4 regions of the Nocardioides marmotae genome follow, and region 4 is predicted to be linked to each of the others. Evidence: predicted binding sites of a transcription regulator. Region 4 holds the regulator's gene; each other region holds the start of a gene.
What was found. Region 4 encodes LexA, which represses DNA repair genes until DNA is damaged. Its sites were predicted from a motif close to TCGAACANNTGTTCGA; they were not measured.
Positions count from the first base shown of each region.

Region 1: the regulator LexA is predicted to act here: its motif matches at 3,704-3,719, upstream of HPC71_RS21150 (HNH endonuclease signature motif containing protein).
Region 2: the regulator LexA is predicted to act here: its motif matches at 1,874-1,889, upstream of HPC71_RS17750 (alpha-ketoglutarate-dependent dioxygenase AlkB).
Region 3: the regulator LexA is predicted to act here: its motif matches at 3,622-3,637, upstream of HPC71_RS08925 (HNH endonuclease signature motif containing protein).

Region 1 covers NZ_CP053660.1:641,888-646,658, reverse strand. Annotated here, with positions in the region: gene HPC71_RS03060 (citrate synthase 2) at 1-715, shown strand, start outside; gene HPC71_RS03055 (hypothetical protein) at 827-1,030, opposite strand; gene HPC71_RS03050 (GNAT family N-acetyltransferase) at 1,096-1,557, opposite strand; gene HPC71_RS03045 (zinc ribbon domain-containing protein) at 1,580-2,029, opposite strand; gene serC (phosphoserine transaminase) at 2,129-3,271, shown strand; gene HPC71_RS21150 (HNH endonuclease signature motif containing protein) at 3,732-4,771, shown strand, end outside.
Region 2 covers NZ_CP053660.1:3,737,037-3,741,807, forward strand. Annotated here, with positions in the region: gene HPC71_RS17740 (ABC transporter permease) at 1-1,051, opposite strand, end outside; gene HPC71_RS17745 (ABC transporter ATP-binding protein) at 1,048-1,797, opposite strand; gene HPC71_RS17750 (alpha-ketoglutarate-dependent dioxygenase AlkB) at 1,903-2,541, shown strand; gene HPC71_RS17755 (SRPBCC family protein) at 2,633-3,409, opposite strand; gene HPC71_RS17760 (FAD binding domain-containing protein) at 3,409-4,269, opposite strand; gene HPC71_RS17765 (xanthine dehydrogenase family protein molybdopterin-binding subunit) at 4,266-4,771, opposite strand, start outside.
Region 3 covers NZ_CP053660.1:1,847,468-1,852,238, reverse strand. Annotated here, with positions in the region: gene dxs (1-deoxy-D-xylulose-5-phosphate synthase) at 1-1,547, opposite strand, end outside; gene HPC71_RS08940 (SMP-30/gluconolactonase/LRE family protein) at 1,565-2,506, opposite strand; gene HPC71_RS08935 (NUDIX domain-containing protein) at 2,503-2,937, opposite strand; gene HPC71_RS08930 (hypothetical protein) at 2,930-3,322, opposite strand; gene HPC71_RS08925 (HNH endonuclease signature motif containing protein) at 3,650-4,771, shown strand, end outside.
Region 4 covers NZ_CP053660.1:775,973-780,743, reverse strand. Annotated here, with positions in the region: gene HPC71_RS03710 (SDR family NAD(P)-dependent oxidoreductase) at 25-804, opposite strand; gene lexA (transcriptional repressor LexA) at 992-1,714, shown strand; gene HPC71_RS03700 (phosphatase PAP2 family protein) at 1,854-2,669, shown strand; gene HPC71_RS03695 (alkaline phosphatase D family protein) at 2,773-4,494, shown strand; gene HPC71_RS03690 (alkaline phosphatase family protein) at 4,494-4,771, shown strand, end outside.

The DNA.
Region 1 (4,771 bases), 130 kb from region 4:
GCCGCAGTCGGTCGTCGACGAGGGCCGCACCCTCGCGGAGAAGTTCCTCATCCGCTGGAAGGGCGAGGCCGACCCCAAGCACGTCAAGGCCATCGACGCCTACTGGTCCTCGGCGGCCGAGCACGGCATGAACGCCTCGACCTTCACCGCCCGCGTGATCACCTCCACCGGCGCCGACGTCGCCGCGGCGTTCTCCGGCGCGATCGGCGCGATGTCCGGTCCGCTCCACGGCGGTGCCCCCTCGCGCGTGCTCGGCATGATCAGCGACGTCGAGGAGTCCGGCGACGCCACGGCGTACGTCAAGGGCCTGCTCGACAAGGGCGAGCGGCTCATGGGCTTCGGCCACCGCGTCTACCGCGCCGAGGACCCCCGCGCCCGCGTGCTGCGCCGCACCGCCCGCGAGCTGAACGCGCCGCGCTACGAGGTCGCCGAGGCGCTGGAGAAGGCCGCGCTGGCCGAGCTGCGCGAGCGGCGCCCCGACCGGGTGCTCGAGACGAACGTGGAGTTCTGGGCCGCGATCGTCCTGGACTTCGCCGAGGTGCCCGCGAACATGTTCACCTCGATGTTCACCTGCGCGCGCACCGGCGGCTGGTCGGCGCACATCCTGGAGCAGAAGCGCACCGGCCGGCTGATCCGGCCCTCCGCCGTCTACACCGGCCCCGCCGCCCGCGGGCCCGAGACCATCGAGGGCTGGAACCCCGCCTGGGGCAAGTGAGCCCGAACGCCTGACCTCTCTGCCGGCCGTCGCCCCCTCGGGGCGGCGGCCGGCGGCGTTCCGGGGCTGCTCAGTCGTGGAGCCTCAGTCGTGGAGCCTCAGTCGTGGAGCTCAGTCGCGCAGCCGCCCGGCGTACCAGGACGTCTGCCCGCGGCCGGCCTTGCGGGTCAGCGAGATGTGCACGTGGTCGCGGTGGCGCAGCGTGGCCGAGCACGTCGAGCGCTTGCGGCACGAGGAGCTGAGGTACGGCTCGGGCTCGAAGGAGTCCCACGCGGCGTACCTCCGGTCGTTCCAGATGAGGTGCATGATCCCCATCCGCCGCGCCTTCGCGTGCGACCGTGCCCGGCCGGGCCGGGCCATGCGGGTGTCGCCCCGGCGGCCTACAGCAGCTTGGCGTAGCAGCGCGAGATCGGGGAGTCCCGGTAATAGCCGAAGCCCGGCACCGGCACGTAGCCCGCCGACTCATACAGCGCCATCGCCTCCGGCTGGCGCACCCCCGTCTCGAGCACGAGCGCCTCGAACCCCGCCTCGGCCGCGGTCCGCTCCAGGTGCGCGAGCATCCGGCGGGCGTGCCCGCGGCGCTGGGCGGCCGGCACGACGTACATCCGCTTGACCTCGGCGGTCACCGTGGCGCCCAGCGCCGCGACGGACGAGCGGCGCCACGCGCCGGTCGCGACCGGGAGGTCGCCGACGTACCCGACGAAGAAGCTGCCGGTCGGCGGCGCGAACATCTCCGGGTCGATCGGCGACTCGTCGCGGCCGCCGTAGCGGGCGACGTACTCCTCCTGCACCTGCTCGATGAGGGCGAGGGCGTCGGGGTGGCCGTAGTCGACGCGGACCACCCGCAGCTCCTCGCCGCACGGCTCAGGCGAGCGAACCTCCACAGCCGTCACAGAACCTCGCATCAGGGTCGTTGCGCACGCCGCAGGAGCGGCAGTACGGGCCGGCTTCGTGCGCCTCGCGGGCGTGCGACCCGTCGTCGACGGTCCGGCCGACGCCCATGATCCCCCGGCCGTCGGAGAGGTACGACGCGGAGTCCTTCACCACGGGCATCGTCTCGCCCGCGCCATAGCGGGCGGCGACCCCGCCGAAGCCTGCATTGAGGAACATGCCGCCGATCGCGAAGACGAGGAAGCCGCCGATGAAGCACAAGATCGAGCTGGCCGGCGGGCCGTCCCAGCCGTCGTAGGAGATGAACGAGATGAACCCGTAGGCGCTGACCGCGAGGCCGGCCGGTGCGAGCACGCAGCCGGCGACCCGGAAGAACGCGCGGGCGCCCGCCTGGTTCCGCAGACCGGGGTTGGTGCTGGTCATGGTTCCTCCGATTCCGTGAAGCCTCGCGGCTGCTGCGAGACTCTGGGTGCGCTGACAGCGTCGTCAGGGAGCCACTCCTACCCACCCGGAAGGCAGTTCATGACCGACGTGGACCCCCAGATCCAGCTCCGGATCCCCAACGACCTGCTGCCCGCGGACGGGCGCTTCGGCGCCGGTCCCTCCAAGGTGCAGCCCGAGCACCTCGACGCGCTCGCCGCGACCGGGACCGCGCTGATGGGCACCTCGCACCGTCAGGAGCCCGTACGCGCGGTCGTGCGCCGGGTCCGCGAGGGCCTGGCCGAGCTGTTCTCGATGCCCGAGGGGCACCAGGTGGTGCTCGGCAACGGTGGCGCGACGGCGTTCTGGGACGCCGCGGCGTACGGCCTCATCGAGCGGCGCAGCCAGCACCTGGTCTTCGGGGAGTTCTCGCAGAAGTTCGCGACCGCCGCCTCGGCCGCGCCGTGGCTGGAGGAGCCCACCCTCGTGACTGCGCCCCCGGGCTCGCTGCCCGTGGCCGTCGCCGAGGACGGCGTCGACGTCTACGCCTGGGCACAGAACGAGACCTCCACCGCCGTGATGGCCCCCGTCGTCCGGCCCGCCGGGACCTCCGCCGACGAGGCGCTCGTGCTCGTCGATGCCACCTCCGGCGCCGGCGGCCTGCCGGTCGACCTGACCCAGGTCGACGCCTACTACTTCGCGCCGCAGAAGTGCTTCGCCTCCGACGGCGGCCTCTGGCTCGCCGTGATGTCCCCCGCCGCCATCGAGCGCGCCACCCGCATCGGCGCCTCCGACCGACACGTGCCGGCGTTCTTCGACCTGCCCACCGCGATCGAGCAGTCGGCGAAGGACCAGACCTACAACACCCCCTCGGTCGCCACCCTCTTCCTCATGGCCGAGCAGCTGGACTGGATGCTCGCCAACGGCGGCCTCGCCGGCATGGTCGAGCGGACCACGGCCTCCTCCACCGCCCTCTACTCCTGGGCCGAGGCCTCCCCGCTCGCCTTCCCGTACGTCGCGGACCCGGCCCACCGCTCCCTCGTCATCGGCACCATCGACTTCGAGCCGCAGGTCGACGCCGCCCGCCTCGCCGCCGTCCTCCGCGCCAACGGCATCGTCGACACCGAGCCCTACCGCAAGCTCGGCCGCAACCAGCTGCGGATCGCGATGTACCCCGCCGTCGACCCCGCCGACATCCAGGCCCTCACCGCCTCCATCGACTGGGTGCTCGAGCGGCTCGTCTGAGGCTGGTCTGCTCGCCCCGCCGCTGGTCGCGCAGGAGGCGCGCCAGCGCCGACGTGTCGAAGCCCCTGGCAGCCGACCCCCGCTGCTGGGCGAGCAGGAGGCGCCCTGGCGCCGACGTTGTCGAGGCCCCGTGAGCCGACCTTCGGGCTGCGGGCCGTGGGTGGTTGCGGCTTTGGCAGCTATGGACCAGGTACGTCGTGGGTCGCGGTTTGCTGCCGGGTCTCTGGCCGCCGCCCCCGCTGGTCGAGCAGGAGGCGCGCCAGCGCCGACGTGTCGAGGCCCCGTGAGCCGAGCTTCGGCCTGCGGGCCGTGGGTGGTTGCGGCTTTGGCAGCTATGGGGCGAGGTGCGTCGTGGGTCGCGGTCTGCTGCCGGCTCGCCGGCCGCCACTGACGAGGCCGACCAGCTCGGAAGATGCAGCCAGACCCTTTCATTCGAGCAGGTGTTCGAGTAGAATGAGGCATGGCCTTGATCGCGACGCTCGAGCACCCGCTGGACACCCCAGCCGACGTGCTGAGCCTCGCGCGCGCCAAGCAACGCGCGGCCAATGCGGCCGAGGCCGAGCTTCTCGAGGCGGCGGTCCAGTGGTGCGTGCTGCACCCGGCTGAGTCGCTGGATGAGGCGGCCACCTGGTCGGTGTTCCGCGGGTTCGGCGACAAGCCGGTCTGCTTGGCCGGTGAGGGTGCGCCGTTCGTGACCGAGTTCGCCGTCGTGGAGTTCGCCGCCGGGCTCGGGAAGTCCGAGGACGCCGGCCGCGCCTATCTCGCCGAGGCCCTCGAGCTGCGCTACCGGCTCCCCAAGCTCTGGAAGAAGGTCACGGACCTCGACCTGCCCGCCTGGAAGGCACGCTCGCTCGCCCGGCGCACCCTGCACCTGCCGAAGAAGGGCGCCGCGTTCGTCGACACCCACCTCGCACCCGTGGCTTCGACGATCGGGCCGGCGGCGTTGGAGCGGTTGCTGGAGGAGGCGCTGGTCCGGTTCGACCCCGACGAGGCCCAACGTGTTGCGACCGAGCGGGCCGAGGCCCGTCACGTGACGGTCCAGTCGCGGCAGGTGTCCTTCGACGGCCACGTCGACGTGTGGGCCACCCTCGACCTGGCCGACGCGCTGGACCTCGACGACGCCCTGACGAAGGGCGCCGCCAAGCTCGAGGCGCTGGGGTGTACCGACACCCTCGACGCCCGCCGCTCGGTCGCGCTGGGGGACATGGCGCGCCGGCAGCTGAGCCTGGAGTTCGACACCGACCCCAAGCCACTGGTCGTGCACGTGCACCAACGGCCCGACGGGACCCTGGACGACATCACCCGCGTGGAGAACACCCGCGGGTTCGTCCTCACCACCCAGCTCGCCGACTGGTGCACCCGCGCCGCACGCAGCACCACCGCGAACACCATCACCGTCAAGCCCGTCATCGACCTCAACGCCCGGATCCACGTCGAGGCCTACGAGGTCCCCGACCGCCTCAGCCAACAGACCCGGCTCCGCGACCTGCACTGCGTCTT
Region 2 (4,771 bases), 1.4 Mb from region 4:
TCGCGGTGACCGCCCGGATGCCCATCGCGAGGAGCACGCCGAGGCCCAGGCCGACGGTCGAGCCGACCAGCCCCAGCACGAACGCCTCGAGCAGCACCGACCAGGTGACCTGTCGGCGGGAGGCGCCGAGGGCGCGCAGCAGCGCGAGCTCGCGGCTGCGCTGGGCGACCAGGATCGAGAAGGTGTTGACGATGAGGAAGGAGCCGACCACCAGCGCGATGCCGGCGAAGATCAGCAGGAAGGTGGTGAGGAAGGAGACCGCCTCGAGCAGGTCCGAGGCGCTCTCGTCGGCGGCGTCGTCGCCGGTCACGGCCTCGACCCCGGCGGGCAGCACCTCGCGGACCCGCTCGGCGAGCTCCTCCTGGCTGACGCCGTCCTCGGCGGTGACCCACACGTCGTTGTAGACGTCGCGGCCGCCGAGGAAGAGGTCCTGGGCGGTCGCGGTGTCGAACTGCGCGAGCGTCGCGCCGTTGAGCGACCCGCCCTCGGCGAACTCCGCGATGCCGACCAGCTCGGCCTCGAGGTCGGGACGTTCGGTGGAGGTGACGAACGGGACCGTGTCGCCGATGTCGTACCCGGCGCGGTCGGCGGTGCGCTCGTCGAGCACCACCTCGCCGGCCGCGCGGGGCTCGCGCCCCTCCTGGATGGTCAGCCCGGTGAGGCCGTGGCCGGCGGGCGCGTCGTTGAAGTTGCCGCCGAGGGCGGGCGGGCCGAGGCCGCCGACGACCTTGCCGCCGGTGTCGACCACGAAGACGCCGACCGCGGTGACGTTGCCGTCGGCGCGGGCCGCCCCGGGCACCTCGGCGAGCTCGTCGACCAGCGCGGCCGGGAGGATCTCGGTCGACGGCGAGCCCTGGACGGTGGTGCCGCCGACCGGGCGGACGACCACGTCGCCGACGGCCGAGGCGAAGAGGGCGGTGAAGCTGCGGCCGAGGGTGTCGGAGAAGACCAGCGACCCGGCGACGAACGCGACACCGAGGACGATCGCGAACGTGCTCATCAACAGCCGCAGCTTGCGCCCGAGCAGGCTGCGCAGGGCGACGCGGATCATGCGGGCGCGCTCATCCGGGCCATCACGTCGAGCACCTGCTCGCGGGTGGGCTGCCGCAGCTCGTCGACCACCCGGCCGTCGGCGAGGAAGACGACACGATCGGTGTACGCCGCCGCCACGGGGTCGTGGGTGACCATCACGACCGTCTGGCCGCCGCCCTCCTCGGGCGGGGCGTGGACGCTGCGGCGCAGCAGCTCGAGCACCTCCGCGCCCGAGCGCGAGTCGAGGTTGCCGGTCGGCTCGTCGGCGAAGACGATGCGCGGGCGGCTGACCAGCGCGCGGGCCACGGCGACCCGCTGCTGCTGGCCGCCGGAGAGCTCGTTGGGCCGGTGGTGGAGCCGGTCGCCCAGCCCGACGGCGGCGACCACCGCGTCGTACCACCCGGGTTCGGGGCGGCGGCCGGCGATGGACAGCGGCAGCAGGATGTTCTCCCCCGCTGTCAGCGTCGGCACCAGGTTGAAGGACTGGAAGACGAAGCCGATCTGGTCGCGGCGCAGGCGGGTGAGCGCCTTGTCGCCGAGCTGGGTCAGGTCCTGGTCGCCGACGAGCACCTCACCGGAGTCGGCGGTGTCGAGCCCCGCGCAGCAGTGCATCAGGGTGGACTTGCCCGAGCCGCTCGGCCCCATCACCGCGGTGAACTCACCGGCGGCGATGTCGAGGCTCACGTCGTCGAGGGCTCGCACGAGCGCCTGGCCGGTGCCGTAGGTCTTGGTCAGGTGTCGCACACGGGCGGCGGGCTCGGTCATGGGTCCACGATCCCGCCCCGGACCAAGGGCGCGCCACCCGGTTGACCAGCAACGCCTCCTTCCGGGTGGTACCGCCTCGAACACGCGTTCGATACCCTGGCTCGCGTGGACTTCCAGACCTCGCTGTTCCAGGCGGAGGCTCCGGCCGCGGAGCCGCCCCGCGCCGCGCTGCTGGCGTCGCTGGCGCGGACCGAGCGGATGCCGCTGACCCGCGGCGCCTGGGTCGACGTGTGCCGCAGCTGGCTCCCCCAGGCCGACGACGTCTTCGCCACGCTCGTCGCCGAGGTCCCGTGGCGGGCCGACCAGCGGCAGATGTACGACCGGCTGGTCGCCGTGCCGCGCCTGCTGCACACCTACCTGATCGGCGAGGAGCTCCCCCACCCCGTGCTCACCGACGCCCGCGAGGCGCTCAGCGAGCACTACCTGCCCGAGCTGGGCGAGCCGTTCCGCACGGCCGGCTGCTGCTGGTACCGCGACGGCCGCGACAGCGTGGCCTGGCACGGCGACACGATCGGCCGCGGGTCCACGCGCGACACGATGGTCGCGATCGTCTCCGTCGGCGACCCCCGCCGGCTCCAGCTGCGCCCCCGCGGCGGCGGGGAGTCGATCTCGATCGAGATGGGCCACGGCGACCTGCTGGTCATGGGCGGCTCCTGCCAGCGCACCTGGGAGCACGCCGTGCCCAAGGTGGCGCACGCCGGGCCGCGGATCTCGGTGCAGTTCCGCCCGTTCAACGTGTTCTGAGCACCACCGGCGTCGTACGCCGCCGGGCGGACGTGGCGCGGGCGCCGCCTCCCCAGGGGGAGACGACGCCCGCGGTGGTCCGGGGCCTGGCTCAGTGGTGCCGGCGCCGCCGCAGCAGCACGAGCACCAGCACGACCAGCAGGCCGATGCCGACCTGCTTGCCGTAGGACTTCAGCAGCACCGGCAGGACCGACGCCCCGAGGTCGAGCGCGTCGTTGCCACCGCCCGGGCCGGCCCCGACCGCGGGTGCGGGCCGCGGGGCGGCCGGCGCGGGTCCGGTCTCGGCCACGACCGGCGTCACCTCGTCCGCGGCGACCGTGTCGGCCGGCGGGGTCGCTGCCGGGGTCGCTGCCGGGGTCGCTGCCGGGGTCGCGGCGGGCGCGCTCGCGGCCTCCGGCTCGGGCTCGGGCTCCGGCTCCGGCCCGGCGGAGAGCCGCTGCTCGAGGCAGGCGACGAACTGGCCGAGCAACTTGTCCGAGACGTCCTGCATGACGCCGCGGCCGAACTGCGCCGGCTTGCCGGTGATCGCCAGGTCGGTGACCACGACGACGTCGGTCGCGCCGCCCGCCGCCTCGGCCATGGTGAGCGTGACGGTCGCGCCGGCCGTGCCGTTGCCGCGCTTGTCCTTGCCCTTGGCCTCCACGACGAAGGAGTGCGCCGACTCGTCCTTGTCCACGAACGTCCCGGAGCCGCCGTACACGAGCGCGATCGGGCCGAGCTTGACCTTGACGGTGCCGGTGAACGTGTCGTCCTCGACGCCGGTGACGACCGCGCCGGGGAAGCACTCGGCGACCGAGGCGATGTCGTTGAAGTGCGCCCAGGTCTCCTCGACCCCGGTGGGGACGGTGAACTCGTGCCGGAGGTCCATCAGCCGCCTGCTCCTGCTGCCGTGAGGACGGCCCGCCGGGTGAGGACCGTCGCGAGGTGCCGACGGTAGTCGGCGTCGCCGTTGAGGTCCGAGGGCGGGTGGGTGCCCTCCGCGGCCTGCGCGGCGGCCGCGCGGACGGCCTCCTCGGTGGCGGGCTGACCGGCGAGAGCCTCCTCCACGGCGCGGGCGCGCAGCGGGGTGTTGCCCATGTTGGTCAACCCGATCCGGGCCTCGGCGATCGTGCCCCCCTCGACCCGCACCGCCGCGGCGACCGCGACGATCGGCCACTGGTGGGCCACGCGGACGAACTTCTCGTAGTGCGCGCCCCAGCCGGTGTGCTTGGGCAGGCGGACCCCGGTGAGGATCTCGTCCTCGCCGATCGCGGTCTCGAAGAGGTCGACGAAGAACTCCTCGGCCGGCACCGTGCGGGTGCCGGCAGGCCCCTGGACGAGGAACTCGGCGCCGAGCGCCAGCGTCGGGGCGCCGAGGTCGCCGGCCGGGTCGGCGTGGGCCAGCGCCCCGCCGAAGGTCCCGCGGTGGCGGATCTGGGCGTCGGCGAGGTGCTCGACGGCCTTGCTCACCAGCGCGGCGTGCTCGGCGACCACCGGGTCGGAGCCGACGACCGAGTGGGGCGTCATCGCACCGACCACGATGGCGTCGCCCTCGTCGCGGACCCCGCGCAGCGCGGGGATCCGGCCGAGGTCGATGACCATCTCCGGGGCGTTGAGCCGCATCCGCAGCACCGGGAGCAGGCTCTGCCCACCGGCGAGGATCTTCGCCTCGTCGCCGTGCTGGGCGAGCGCGGCGAGCGCCTCCTCGACCGTGGTCGGGGCGAGGTAGTCGAACTGTGCGGGGATCACTGCTGGGCTCCGTCCTGGGCGCCGGCCGTGCGGTCGGTGGTGCCCTCCATGCCGGTGGATGCGTCGAAGTGCGGAGCCGCCGCGCCGGTGGTCGGCTCGGCGCCGGTGCCGGCGTCCTGGATGGCGCGCCAGACCCGTTCGGGCGTGCACGGCATCCGGATGTCGTCGATGCCGAGGTGACGCACCGCGTCGACGACGGCGTTGACGACCGCGGGGGTCGAGGCGATCGTGCCGGCCTCCCCGACGCCCTTGGTGCCCAAGGTGTTGGTCAGCGACGGGGTCGTGGTGTGGTCGACCTCGAAGCTGATCGTGTCCGCCGCGGTGGGCAGCAGGTAGTCGACGAAGGAGCCGGAGACCAGCGTCCCGGCGTCGTCGTACACCGCCTCCTCCCACAGCGCCTGCGCGATGCCCTGGACCAGGCCGCCGTGGACCTGCCCGGAGACGATGAGCGGGTTGATGACGTTGCCGATGTCGTCGACGCACACGTACTTGCGCATCCTCA
Region 3 (4,771 bases), 1.1 Mb from region 4:
ACACCGAGGGCGACCTCGTTCATCGAGCCGACCGCGACGACCAGCACGTCCTTCGGGCCGTTGCGCACGAGCACGTCGGCACCGCCGGCCTTGCCGATCGCCTCGACGTCCGCCGGCGGCGGACCCTTGGGGAACCGGACCACGGTCGGCGCGTCGTCGACCTCGACCGCCTCGTTGAGCAGCTCGCGCAGGCGCGCGGCGTCGCGCGGGGCGGCGAGACGCAGGCCCGGGACGACCTGGAGGATCGACATGTCCCACATGCCGTTGTGCGAGGCGCCGTCGTCACCGGTGACGCCCGCGCGGTCGAGCACGAAGGTCACGCCGGTGCGGTGCAGCGCGCAGTCCATGAGGACCTGGTCGAAGGCACGGTTGAGGAACGTCGCGTAGACCGCCACCACGGGGTGCAGCCCGCCCATGGCGAGGCCGGCCGCGGAGGTCGCGGCGTGCTGCTCGGCGATGCCGACGTCGAAGGTCCGCTCGGGGAACCGGGCCTGGAAGTGGTCGAGCCCGACCGGGTGCATCATCGCGGCGGTGATCGCCACGACGTCCTTGCGGCGCTGCCCGATCCGGACGATCTCGTCGGCGAACACGTCGGTCCAGATCCGGCCGCGGGCCTTCTCCTCGCCGGTCTCGATGTCGAAGGGCTGCGGGGAGTGGAACTGGTCGGCCTCGTGCTTCTCGGCGGCGTCGTACCCGAAGCCCTTGCGGGTCAGCGCGTGGACGATCACCGGGCCGCCGAAGCGCTTGGCCTTCTCCAGCGCCGCCTCCATCGCGGCGGTGTCGTGGCCGTCGACCGGGCCGACGTACTTCAGGCCGAGGTCCTCGAAGAGCCCCTGCGGCGCGAGCGCGTCCTTGAGGCCCTTCTTCATCGCGTGGAGCGCGTCGTACGCCGCCGGGCCGACGCCCGGGACGGCGTTGAGCCGCTTCTTGACCAGGTCGAGGACCTGCTCGTAGCGCGGGTTGGTGCGCAGCGTGGTCAGTGCGTTGGCGAGCCCGCCGATGGTCGGGGTGTAGGAGCGGCCGTTGTCGTTGACGACGATGACCAGCCGGCTGTCCTTGGCGATCGCGATGTTGTTGAGCGCCTCCCAGGCCATGCCGCCGGTCAGCGCGCCGTCGCCGATGACCGCGACGGTGTGCCGGTCCTCGCCGCGGATCGCGAAGGCCTTGGCCAGGCCGTCGGCGTAGGACAGGGCGGTCGAGGCGTGGGAGTTCTCGACGACGTCGTGCTCGGACTCGGCCTGGCTGGGGTAGCCCGAGAGGCCACCCTCCTTGCGCAGCCCGTCGAACTGCCCGCCGCGACCGGTGAGGATCTTGTGGACGTAGGACTGGTGGCCGGTGTCGAGCACGATCCGGTCGCGCGGGCTGTCGAAGACGCGGTGGATCGCGAGGGTCAGCTCGACGACGCCGAGGTTCGGCCCGAGGTGGCCGCCGATCAGCGAGCAGGTCTGCACGAGCAGGTCGCGGATCTCGGACGCGAGCGCGTCGAGCTCCTCGGGGGTGAGCTCACGCAGGTCGCGCGGACCGGAGATGGAGTCGAGGAGCGACATGCCGCGAGTCTAGGAGGTCACAGGTCGTGCGCCGCGATCGCCGGCTCGTGCAGGCTGCCCATCCAGACCCGGCCGTCGTGCTCGCGCACCCCGGTCACCATGTGGAAGCCGTCGCTGGGCAGGTCGAGGTCGTGGACGAGCCGGCCGGCGTCGTCGTAGGCCTGCACCCGGACGGTGCGCGCGGGCTGGGGCTGCAGCTTCGCGGGGATGCGCGTGACCAGCTTCCGCACCCGCAGCGGCGCGGTCTGGAGCCGCTCGACGACGGTGTCGCGCGGGCTGGCCAGCGTCACCCAGATCAGCCCGTCGCTGCCGCGGGCGATGTTGTCGGGGTAGCCGGGGAGGTTCTGGCACAGCAGGTCGCGCATCCCGGCGCGGTCGCCGGTCAGCCACCGTCGTACGACGGTACGCGCGCCGGTCTCGGCGACGCAGACGAAGTCCTCGTCCTTGCTCAGCGCGACGCCGTTGGCGAAGGCGAGCCCGTCGAGCACGACCTCGACGGTGCCGTCGGTCGCCATCCGCATCAGCCGGCCGGTGCGGGTGACCTGGATGAAGTCGTCCTTCCACCGCTCGATGCCGTAGCGGGTGGAGGAGTCGGAGAACCACACCGTCCCGTCGCCGGCGATCGCGGCGTTGTTGCAGAAGACCATCGGCTGCCCGCCGACCCGGTCGGTGACCGTCTCGACGCCACCGGTCGAGGGGTCGACGCGCAGCACGCCGCGCTTGGCGTCGCACACGAGCAGCCGGCCGTCGCCGTCGAGCTCGATGCCCAGCGGCCGCCCGCCGGTGTGCGCGACGCGGTCGATCCGCGCGCCGTCCGGGGAGACCCGGAAGATGCTGCCGTCCTCGGTGCCGGTGAAGACGCACCCCTCGTCGGGCCCGGAGGTCGCGACGACGACGTCCTCGGCGCCCTGCCCGGGGACGGGGTGGACGGTCAGGCCCGTGCTGCTCGCGGTGGTCATGGGGCCATCGTGCTGTAGAGCTCGCTGGAGAGGAACGCCGGGAGGGCGTCGTACGTCGCCCCGGTCAGCTCCAGCCGCGGCACCACCGCCGGGTCGACGAACACGATGCGGCGTCCCTCGCCGCACACGATGTCGTCGTCGGTGAGGTCGACCTCGGCGACGTAGACCTGCATCGAGCCCACGCCGTACGACGCGTGCTCGGTGGCGAACTCCCGCCAGAACTGCAGCTCCCCCGGCGCCAGCCGTACGCCGGTCTCCTCGGCCAGCTCGCGGTAGGCCGCCTCCTCGAAGCCCTCGCCGTCCTCGACGTGGCCGCCGGGCATCCCCCACGTCTCGGGGTCGATGGCCGCGTGCTCGTCGCGCTCCTGGAGGAGCACCCAGCCGCGGCGGTCGACGAGCAGGACGGCGGCGAAGCGGGTCGGCTCACTCATGCCGCGAACCTAGCCCGGGCAGGCGCGCGGGGAACCGTCGTCCGCGCAGCGCCACCTCGACCAGGCCGGCCGCGCGCCGGACGCCCTCGAGCCGCGCCTGCTCGGTCAACAGCGCGGCGATCGTCGCCTCCACCGCGTCCATCGGCAGCGCGTCGCGCAGCGCGGTCCGCGCCTCCGCCAGCCCGCGCCGGGCGCCCGCCTGGCAGGCCTCGACGTGCCAGGCGGTCAGGCGCGCCAGCGCGACCGGGTGCCGGCGCAGGACCGTGTGCCCGCGGTACTCCGGCGGGCACTGGTCGAGCAGCCATCCCACCGCCGTCCGCTCCCACTCCGGGGCGTCCGGCGGCCTCACCTGCTCGGGCCAGCCGGGTGGAGCGACGTGGTTCATGGCCCCAGGCTATCGAACATGTGTTCGAGGCATCCCGATCGGCTTGGCCCGTCCAGCTGGTCGAGCAGGAGGCGCCCCAGCGCCACCCGCTGGTCGAGCAGGAGGCGCGCTAGCGCCGACGTGTCGAGGCCCCGTGAGCCGAACTTCGGCCTGCAGGCCGTCGGTGGTTGCGGTCTTGGCAGCTATGGGGCGAGGTACGCCGTTTGTTGCGCGCCGTTGCCGGCCACCTGGCCGCCGCTTCGGGTCGGCGGGTTCAGCCAGCGGCGAGCTCGAAAGATGTTCGAGTAGATCCCTTTCATTCGAGCGCGTGTTCGAGTAGAATGAGGCATGGCCTTGATCGCGACGCTCGAGCACCCGCTGGACACCCCAGCCGACGTGCTCGCGTCCGCCCGGGCCGAGCAGAAGGCGGCCGACGCCGCAGAAGCCCGTCTCCTGGAGGCAGCGGTCCAGTGGTGCGTGCTGCACCCGGCGGAGTCGTTGGACGAGGCAGCGACGCGGTCGGTGTTCCGTGGGTTCGGTGACAAGCCCGTCTGCCTCGCGGGTGAGGGTGCTCCGTTCGTGACCGAGTTCGCGGTGGTCGAGTTCGCGGCCGGGCTGGGGAAGTCGGAGGACGCCGGCCGCGCCTACCTCGCCGAGGCGCTCGAGCTGCGGTACCGGCTGCCGAAGCTGTGGGCGAAGGTGACCTCGCTCGATCTGCCCGCGTGGAAGGCCCGGTCGCTGGCGCGGCGGACGCTGCACCTGCCGAAGAAGGGCGCCGCGTTCGTCGACACCCACCTCGCCCCGGTCGCCTCGACGATCGGGCCGGCGGCGTTGGAGCGGTTGCTGGAGGAGGCGTTGGTCCGGTTCGATCCCGACGAGGCGCAGCGGGTGGCGACCGAACGGGCCGAGGCCCGGCACGTCACGATCCAGTCCCGGCAGGTGTCCTTCGACGGGCACGTCGACGTCTGGGCGACCCTCGACCTGGCCGATGCGCTCGACCTCGACGACGCGCTGGCGAAGGGCGCGGCGAGGCTGGAGCAGCTGGGGTGCACCGACACCCTGGATGCCCGCCGGTCAGTCGCCCTGGGTGACATGGCCAGGCGGCAGATGCAGCTCGAGTTCGACACCGACCCCAAGCCCCTCGTGGTCCACGTCCACCAGCACCCGGACGGGACCCTGGATGACATCACCCGCGTGGAGAACATCCGCGGGTTCGTGCTCACCACCCAGCTCGCCGACTGGTGCATAAGAGCTGCACGAGGACAGGCCACGATCACCGTGAAGCCCGTCATCGACCTGGCCGAGCGGATCCACGTCGAGGCCTACGAGGTCCCCGACCGCCTCTCGACCCAGACCCGGCTCCGCGACCTGCACTGCGTCTTCCCCTGGTGCACCCGACCCGCCCACGCCACCAGCCGGATCGACGACGACCACGTCATCCCCCACGCCAGGGGCGGACCGACAGCGACC
Region 4 (4,771 bases):
TGCGAACGAATGTTCGAACGCTTCTCAGCGCAGGCGGCGCCTCCCCTGGGCCGCGAACACCGCCAGCGCCGGGCCGGAGAGCGACGGCGCGAGCTGGCCCACCCGCATCGCGGCGCCGCGCCACCCGGGCAGGGTGCGCACGACGCGCCGCGAGCCGACGAGGTCGACCGCCGCCTGGGCCGTCTCCTCCACCGACAGCAGGTGGCCACCGGAGCTGACCAGCCGCTTGGCCAGGCCGTCGGGGCGCATCTCGGCGACCAGCGTGGTGTCCACGCCGTCGGGGCACAGCGCGTGCACGCGGACCCCGCGCGGCGCCTCGAGGGAGACCGAGGATGCGAGCGAGACGACCGCGGCCTTCGTCGCGGCGTACAGGGAGAGCCCCGGGACGGGGCCGAGGCCCGAGAGCGAGGCGGTGAGCACGAGGTCCCCGCCGCGGGGGCCGAACGCCGCCAGCGCGGCGCGGGTGCTCCAGACCGCGCCGAGCAGGTTGACCTCGACCAGGCGGCGTACCTGCTCCTCGGTCAGGTCCACGAGCGTCCCGTCGTCGCCGACGCCGGCGTTGGAGAACCAGGCGACGACGTCGCCGTGGCCCGCCGCCACCCGGGCGACCTCGGCGTGCGAGGCGGGGTCGCGCACGTCCTGGGCCACCCCCTCGGCCGCGCCGATCTCGCGGGCGGTGCGGGCCGCCCCCTCCCCGTCCACGTCGGTGACCACGACGCGGTGACCGCGGGCGACCATGAGCTCGGCGATGCCGCGGCCGATGCCGCGGGCCGCCCCGGTGACGACACAGCTGGTGTTCTCCATGGCCCGATCCAACCAGCGCCGGCCCCGCGCCACCCTCCTCGCCCGCCGAGCCGACCGAGCCGACCGACGCCCGCGCGACACACCTTCGAACAGGTGTTTGAACACGGGCGCGGAAGGCTCTACGGTGCTGTCAAGGCCCCGCACCACCGCTCGCCCGTCACCGCGCTACCCCGGAAGGCACCTCCCCATGGCGAAGAACCCCGGCTCCAAGGTCACCGAGATGCCCGACGGCGCGCCCGACGTCACCGGCCTGACCCCGCGCCAGACCCGGATCCTCGCCCACATCCGCGACAGCATCGAGGGCCGTGGCTACCCGCCGAGCATGCGCGAGATCGGGGACGCGGTCGGGCTGACCAGCTCCTCGAGCGTGGCCCACCAGCTGAAGGTGCTCGAGGAGAAGGGCTTCCTCAAGCGCGACCCGCATCGCCCGCGCGCCCTCGAGGTGTTCCTGCCCGAGGTGATGGCCGCGCGGCGGGCCATGGCGAGCGCCGATGACGGGGCGGTCGACGAGACGGGCGTGGGCGACATGCTGCCCGAGGCGCAGTACGTCCCGATGGTCGGCCGGATCGCGGCCGGTGGCCCGATCCTGGCCGAGGAGCGCGTGGAGGACGTCTTCCCGCTGCCCAAGCAGCTCGTGGGCGACGGTCAGCTGTTCCTGCTGGAGGTCGCCGGCGACTCGATGGTCGAGGCGGCGATCTGCAACGGCGACTACGTCGTCATCCGGCAGCAGCCGACCGCCGACAACGGCGAGATCGTCGCGGCGATGATCGACGGCGAGGCGACGGTCAAGACCTTCCAGCGCAAGGACGGCAAGGTGTGGCTGCTGCCGCACAACGCGGCGTACGAGCCCATCGACGGCACGCACGCGACCATCCTCGGCAAGGTCACCGCGGTCCTGCGCCGGATGTGACGTCGGTCCGGCCGCGAGTGCACACCGGTGGCCGAGAGGCCCGAGAGACAGGCTCCGACGGCGTCCCCGGGTCGATCCGGGGGCGAATCAGGGGTAAGCCGGATGCTCATCACCGCCGGCATACGGCAATCTTGGACCTGTGAGCGACGTCGCCAGCCCCACGAGGTACCCACGCCTGCGGCGTGGGGTCGTCGAGCTGGCCCTGGTCCTGACCCTCTACGTGCTCTACAGCGGCTCGCGGCTCTTCGCCGACGACTCGCTGGCGCCGGCGCTCGTGCGCGCCCAAGAGCTGCTGCACGTCGAGAGCCTGGTGGGGCTGCACTTCGAGGCCTCCCTCAACCAGGTCTTCGTCGAGACCAAGATCCTCGGGCTCCTCTCCAGCTACTGGTACGCCACCGCCCACTACGTCGTGACCGCCGTGGCCCTGCTCTGGCTCTACCGCCTCGGCGCCCGTCACTACGTGCCCGCCCGCCGGGCGCTCGTCGCCGCGACCCTGATCGGCCTGGCGCTCTACCTGCTGCTGCCGACCGCGCCGCCGCGCTTCGTCGAGGGGTACGTCGACGTGCTCTCCCTCCACGCCGCCGACGGCTGGTGGGGCTCGGACGCCTCGGCGCCGAAGGGGCTCGGCGGGCTGACCAACCAGCTCGCCGCGTTCCCCTCGCTGCACGCCGGCTGGGCCCTGTGGGTTGCGATCATCGTGCAGATGAACGCGCGCACTTCCTGGGTGCGCGCGCTCGGCTGGACCTACGCGCTGATCACCGCCGTGGTCATCGTGGGCACCGGCAACCACTGGGTCCTCGACGCGATCGCCGGATGGCTGGTGATCGGCCTGGGCTTCCTCGTCGCCGCTCGGCTCGGGCGCCGGCTGGACCGGCGGGCGCCCGCCGACGAGGCGAACGACCCGGAAGTGGTCGTGTCGGAGTCGAGGCAGCACAGCTCGACCTCGGTCGGCTGAGGCCCACCCCTCCCCGGTGACCGGGCGGCGTACCCGGTCTGAACAGGCGGCGTCCGGGCCGCTGGAGGCATCACGTCCGGGCGGCCGCGTCGTTGGGGCAAGCGTGACCACGACCCAGCCCGACCGGCCGAGCCCCGCGGGCTCCGTCGGCCGCCGCACCGTCGTCGCCACCGGGGCCGTGGGCCTCGGCGTCGCGACGCTCGCCCCCGCCGCCGCCGATGGCCCCGCCACCAGCCCCGCCTCGACCTCCCGCCGCCACCGCGTCTTCCAGCACGGCATCGCCTCGGGCGACCCCCTGCCGGGTGCGGTGGTGATCTGGACCCGCGTCACCCCCACCCGGGCGGCCACTGCCGGGTCGGGCCGCGGGCCGCGCACCGAGGTCGGGTGGGAGGTCGCCACCGACCGCTCCTTCCGCGACGTCGTGCGCCGCGGCACGTTCGTCACCAGCGCCGGCCGCGACCACACCGTCAAGCTCGACGTCACCGGCCTGCGCCCCGCGACCTGGTACCACTACCGCTTCACCGCGGCCGGCCAGCGCAGCCGCGTCGGCCGCACCCGCACGGCGCCGGCCCCCGGCGCGAGCCCGCGCAACCTGCGCTTCGGGGTCGTCTCCTGCGCCAACTACCAGGCCGGCTACTTCGCCGCCTACCGCCACCTGGCCCGCCGCGACGACCTGCACGCGGTGCTGCACCTGGGCGACTACCTCTACGAGTACGAGGCGGGCCGCTACGGCGCCGGCGAGGTGATCGTGCGCCGCCACGAGCCGGCCGGGGAGATCGTCTCCCTCGACGACTACCGGCAGCGGCACGCGCAGTACAAGACCGACCCCGACCTCCAGGACCTCCACGCGAAGGCCCCGTTCATCACCGTCTGGGACGACCACGAGACCGCGAACGACGCCTGGCTGGAGGGCGCGGAGAACCACACGCCCGGCTCCGGGCCGGGCGGCGAGGGCGGCTGGCGACGGCGCCGCGCCCGCGCGCTGCGCGCCTACGACGAGTGGATGCCGGTCCGCCTCGACGGCACCGCGCGCCTCGGCGACGGGACCCGCCTCTACCGCCGCCTCCGGTTCGGCACGCTCGCCGAGCTCAGCATGCTCGACCTGCGCACCCACCGCAGCGAGCAGGTCGCCCTCCCCGTCCTCGACCCGGCGGTCAGCGAGCCGGACCGGACCATCACCGGCCGGCAGCAGATGCGCTGGCTCAAGGACTCCCTGGCCCGCGACGCCGCCCAGTGGAAGCTCGTCGGCAACCCCGTGATGATCGCGCCGGTCACCTTCGCGGCACTGCCGGCGGACCTCCTCACGCCGGTCAACGACGTGACCGGGCTGCTCCCCCAGGACGGCCTGCCCTACAACGTCGACCAGTGGGACGGCTACACCGACGACCGCCGCGAGCTGTTCGCCCACATCCGCGACCGCGGGATCAGGGACACCGTCTTCCTCACCGGCGACATCCACTCCGGCTGGGCATCCGACCTCCCCTTCGACCGCGGGCTCTACCCGCTCGCCGGCGAGACCGCCGGCGTGGAGTTCGTCTGCTCCTCGGTCACCTCCGACAACCTCAAGGACATCCTCGGGGTGCCGCCCCGGACGGCGAGCCGGGCCGTGGAGCAGGTCATCCGCACCGCCAACCCGCACATCAAGTACCTCGACTTCGACTCCCACGGCTACTGCGTGCTCGACGTGACCCCCGCGCGCGTGCAGATGGACTGGTACGTCATCGGCTCGCGCCTCGACCGCCGCACCACCGCCACCTGGTCGCGCTCCTTCGCCACCCGCGCCGGCACCAACACGGTCGTCGCCGTCGATAGGCCGGTGCGCTGATGTGCGCCCCGCAGCAACAGGCCGGCGCCACCACCGGCGCCGCCGCCCGTCCGCCCGCCGCGACCGAGCGGCGTACGGTCCTCAAGGTCGCGGGCGCCGGTGGCCTCGCGCTCACCTTCTCCACCGCGCTCGGAGCCGGCTCCCCCGCGTACGCCGCCGGGAACCGTGACCGCCGCCGCGCCTACGTGCTGGTGGTCGACGGGTGCCGGCCCGACGAGATCGACAGCGGCCTGATGCCGAACCTCGCGGCGCTGCGGGCCGACGGCCGGCACTTCCC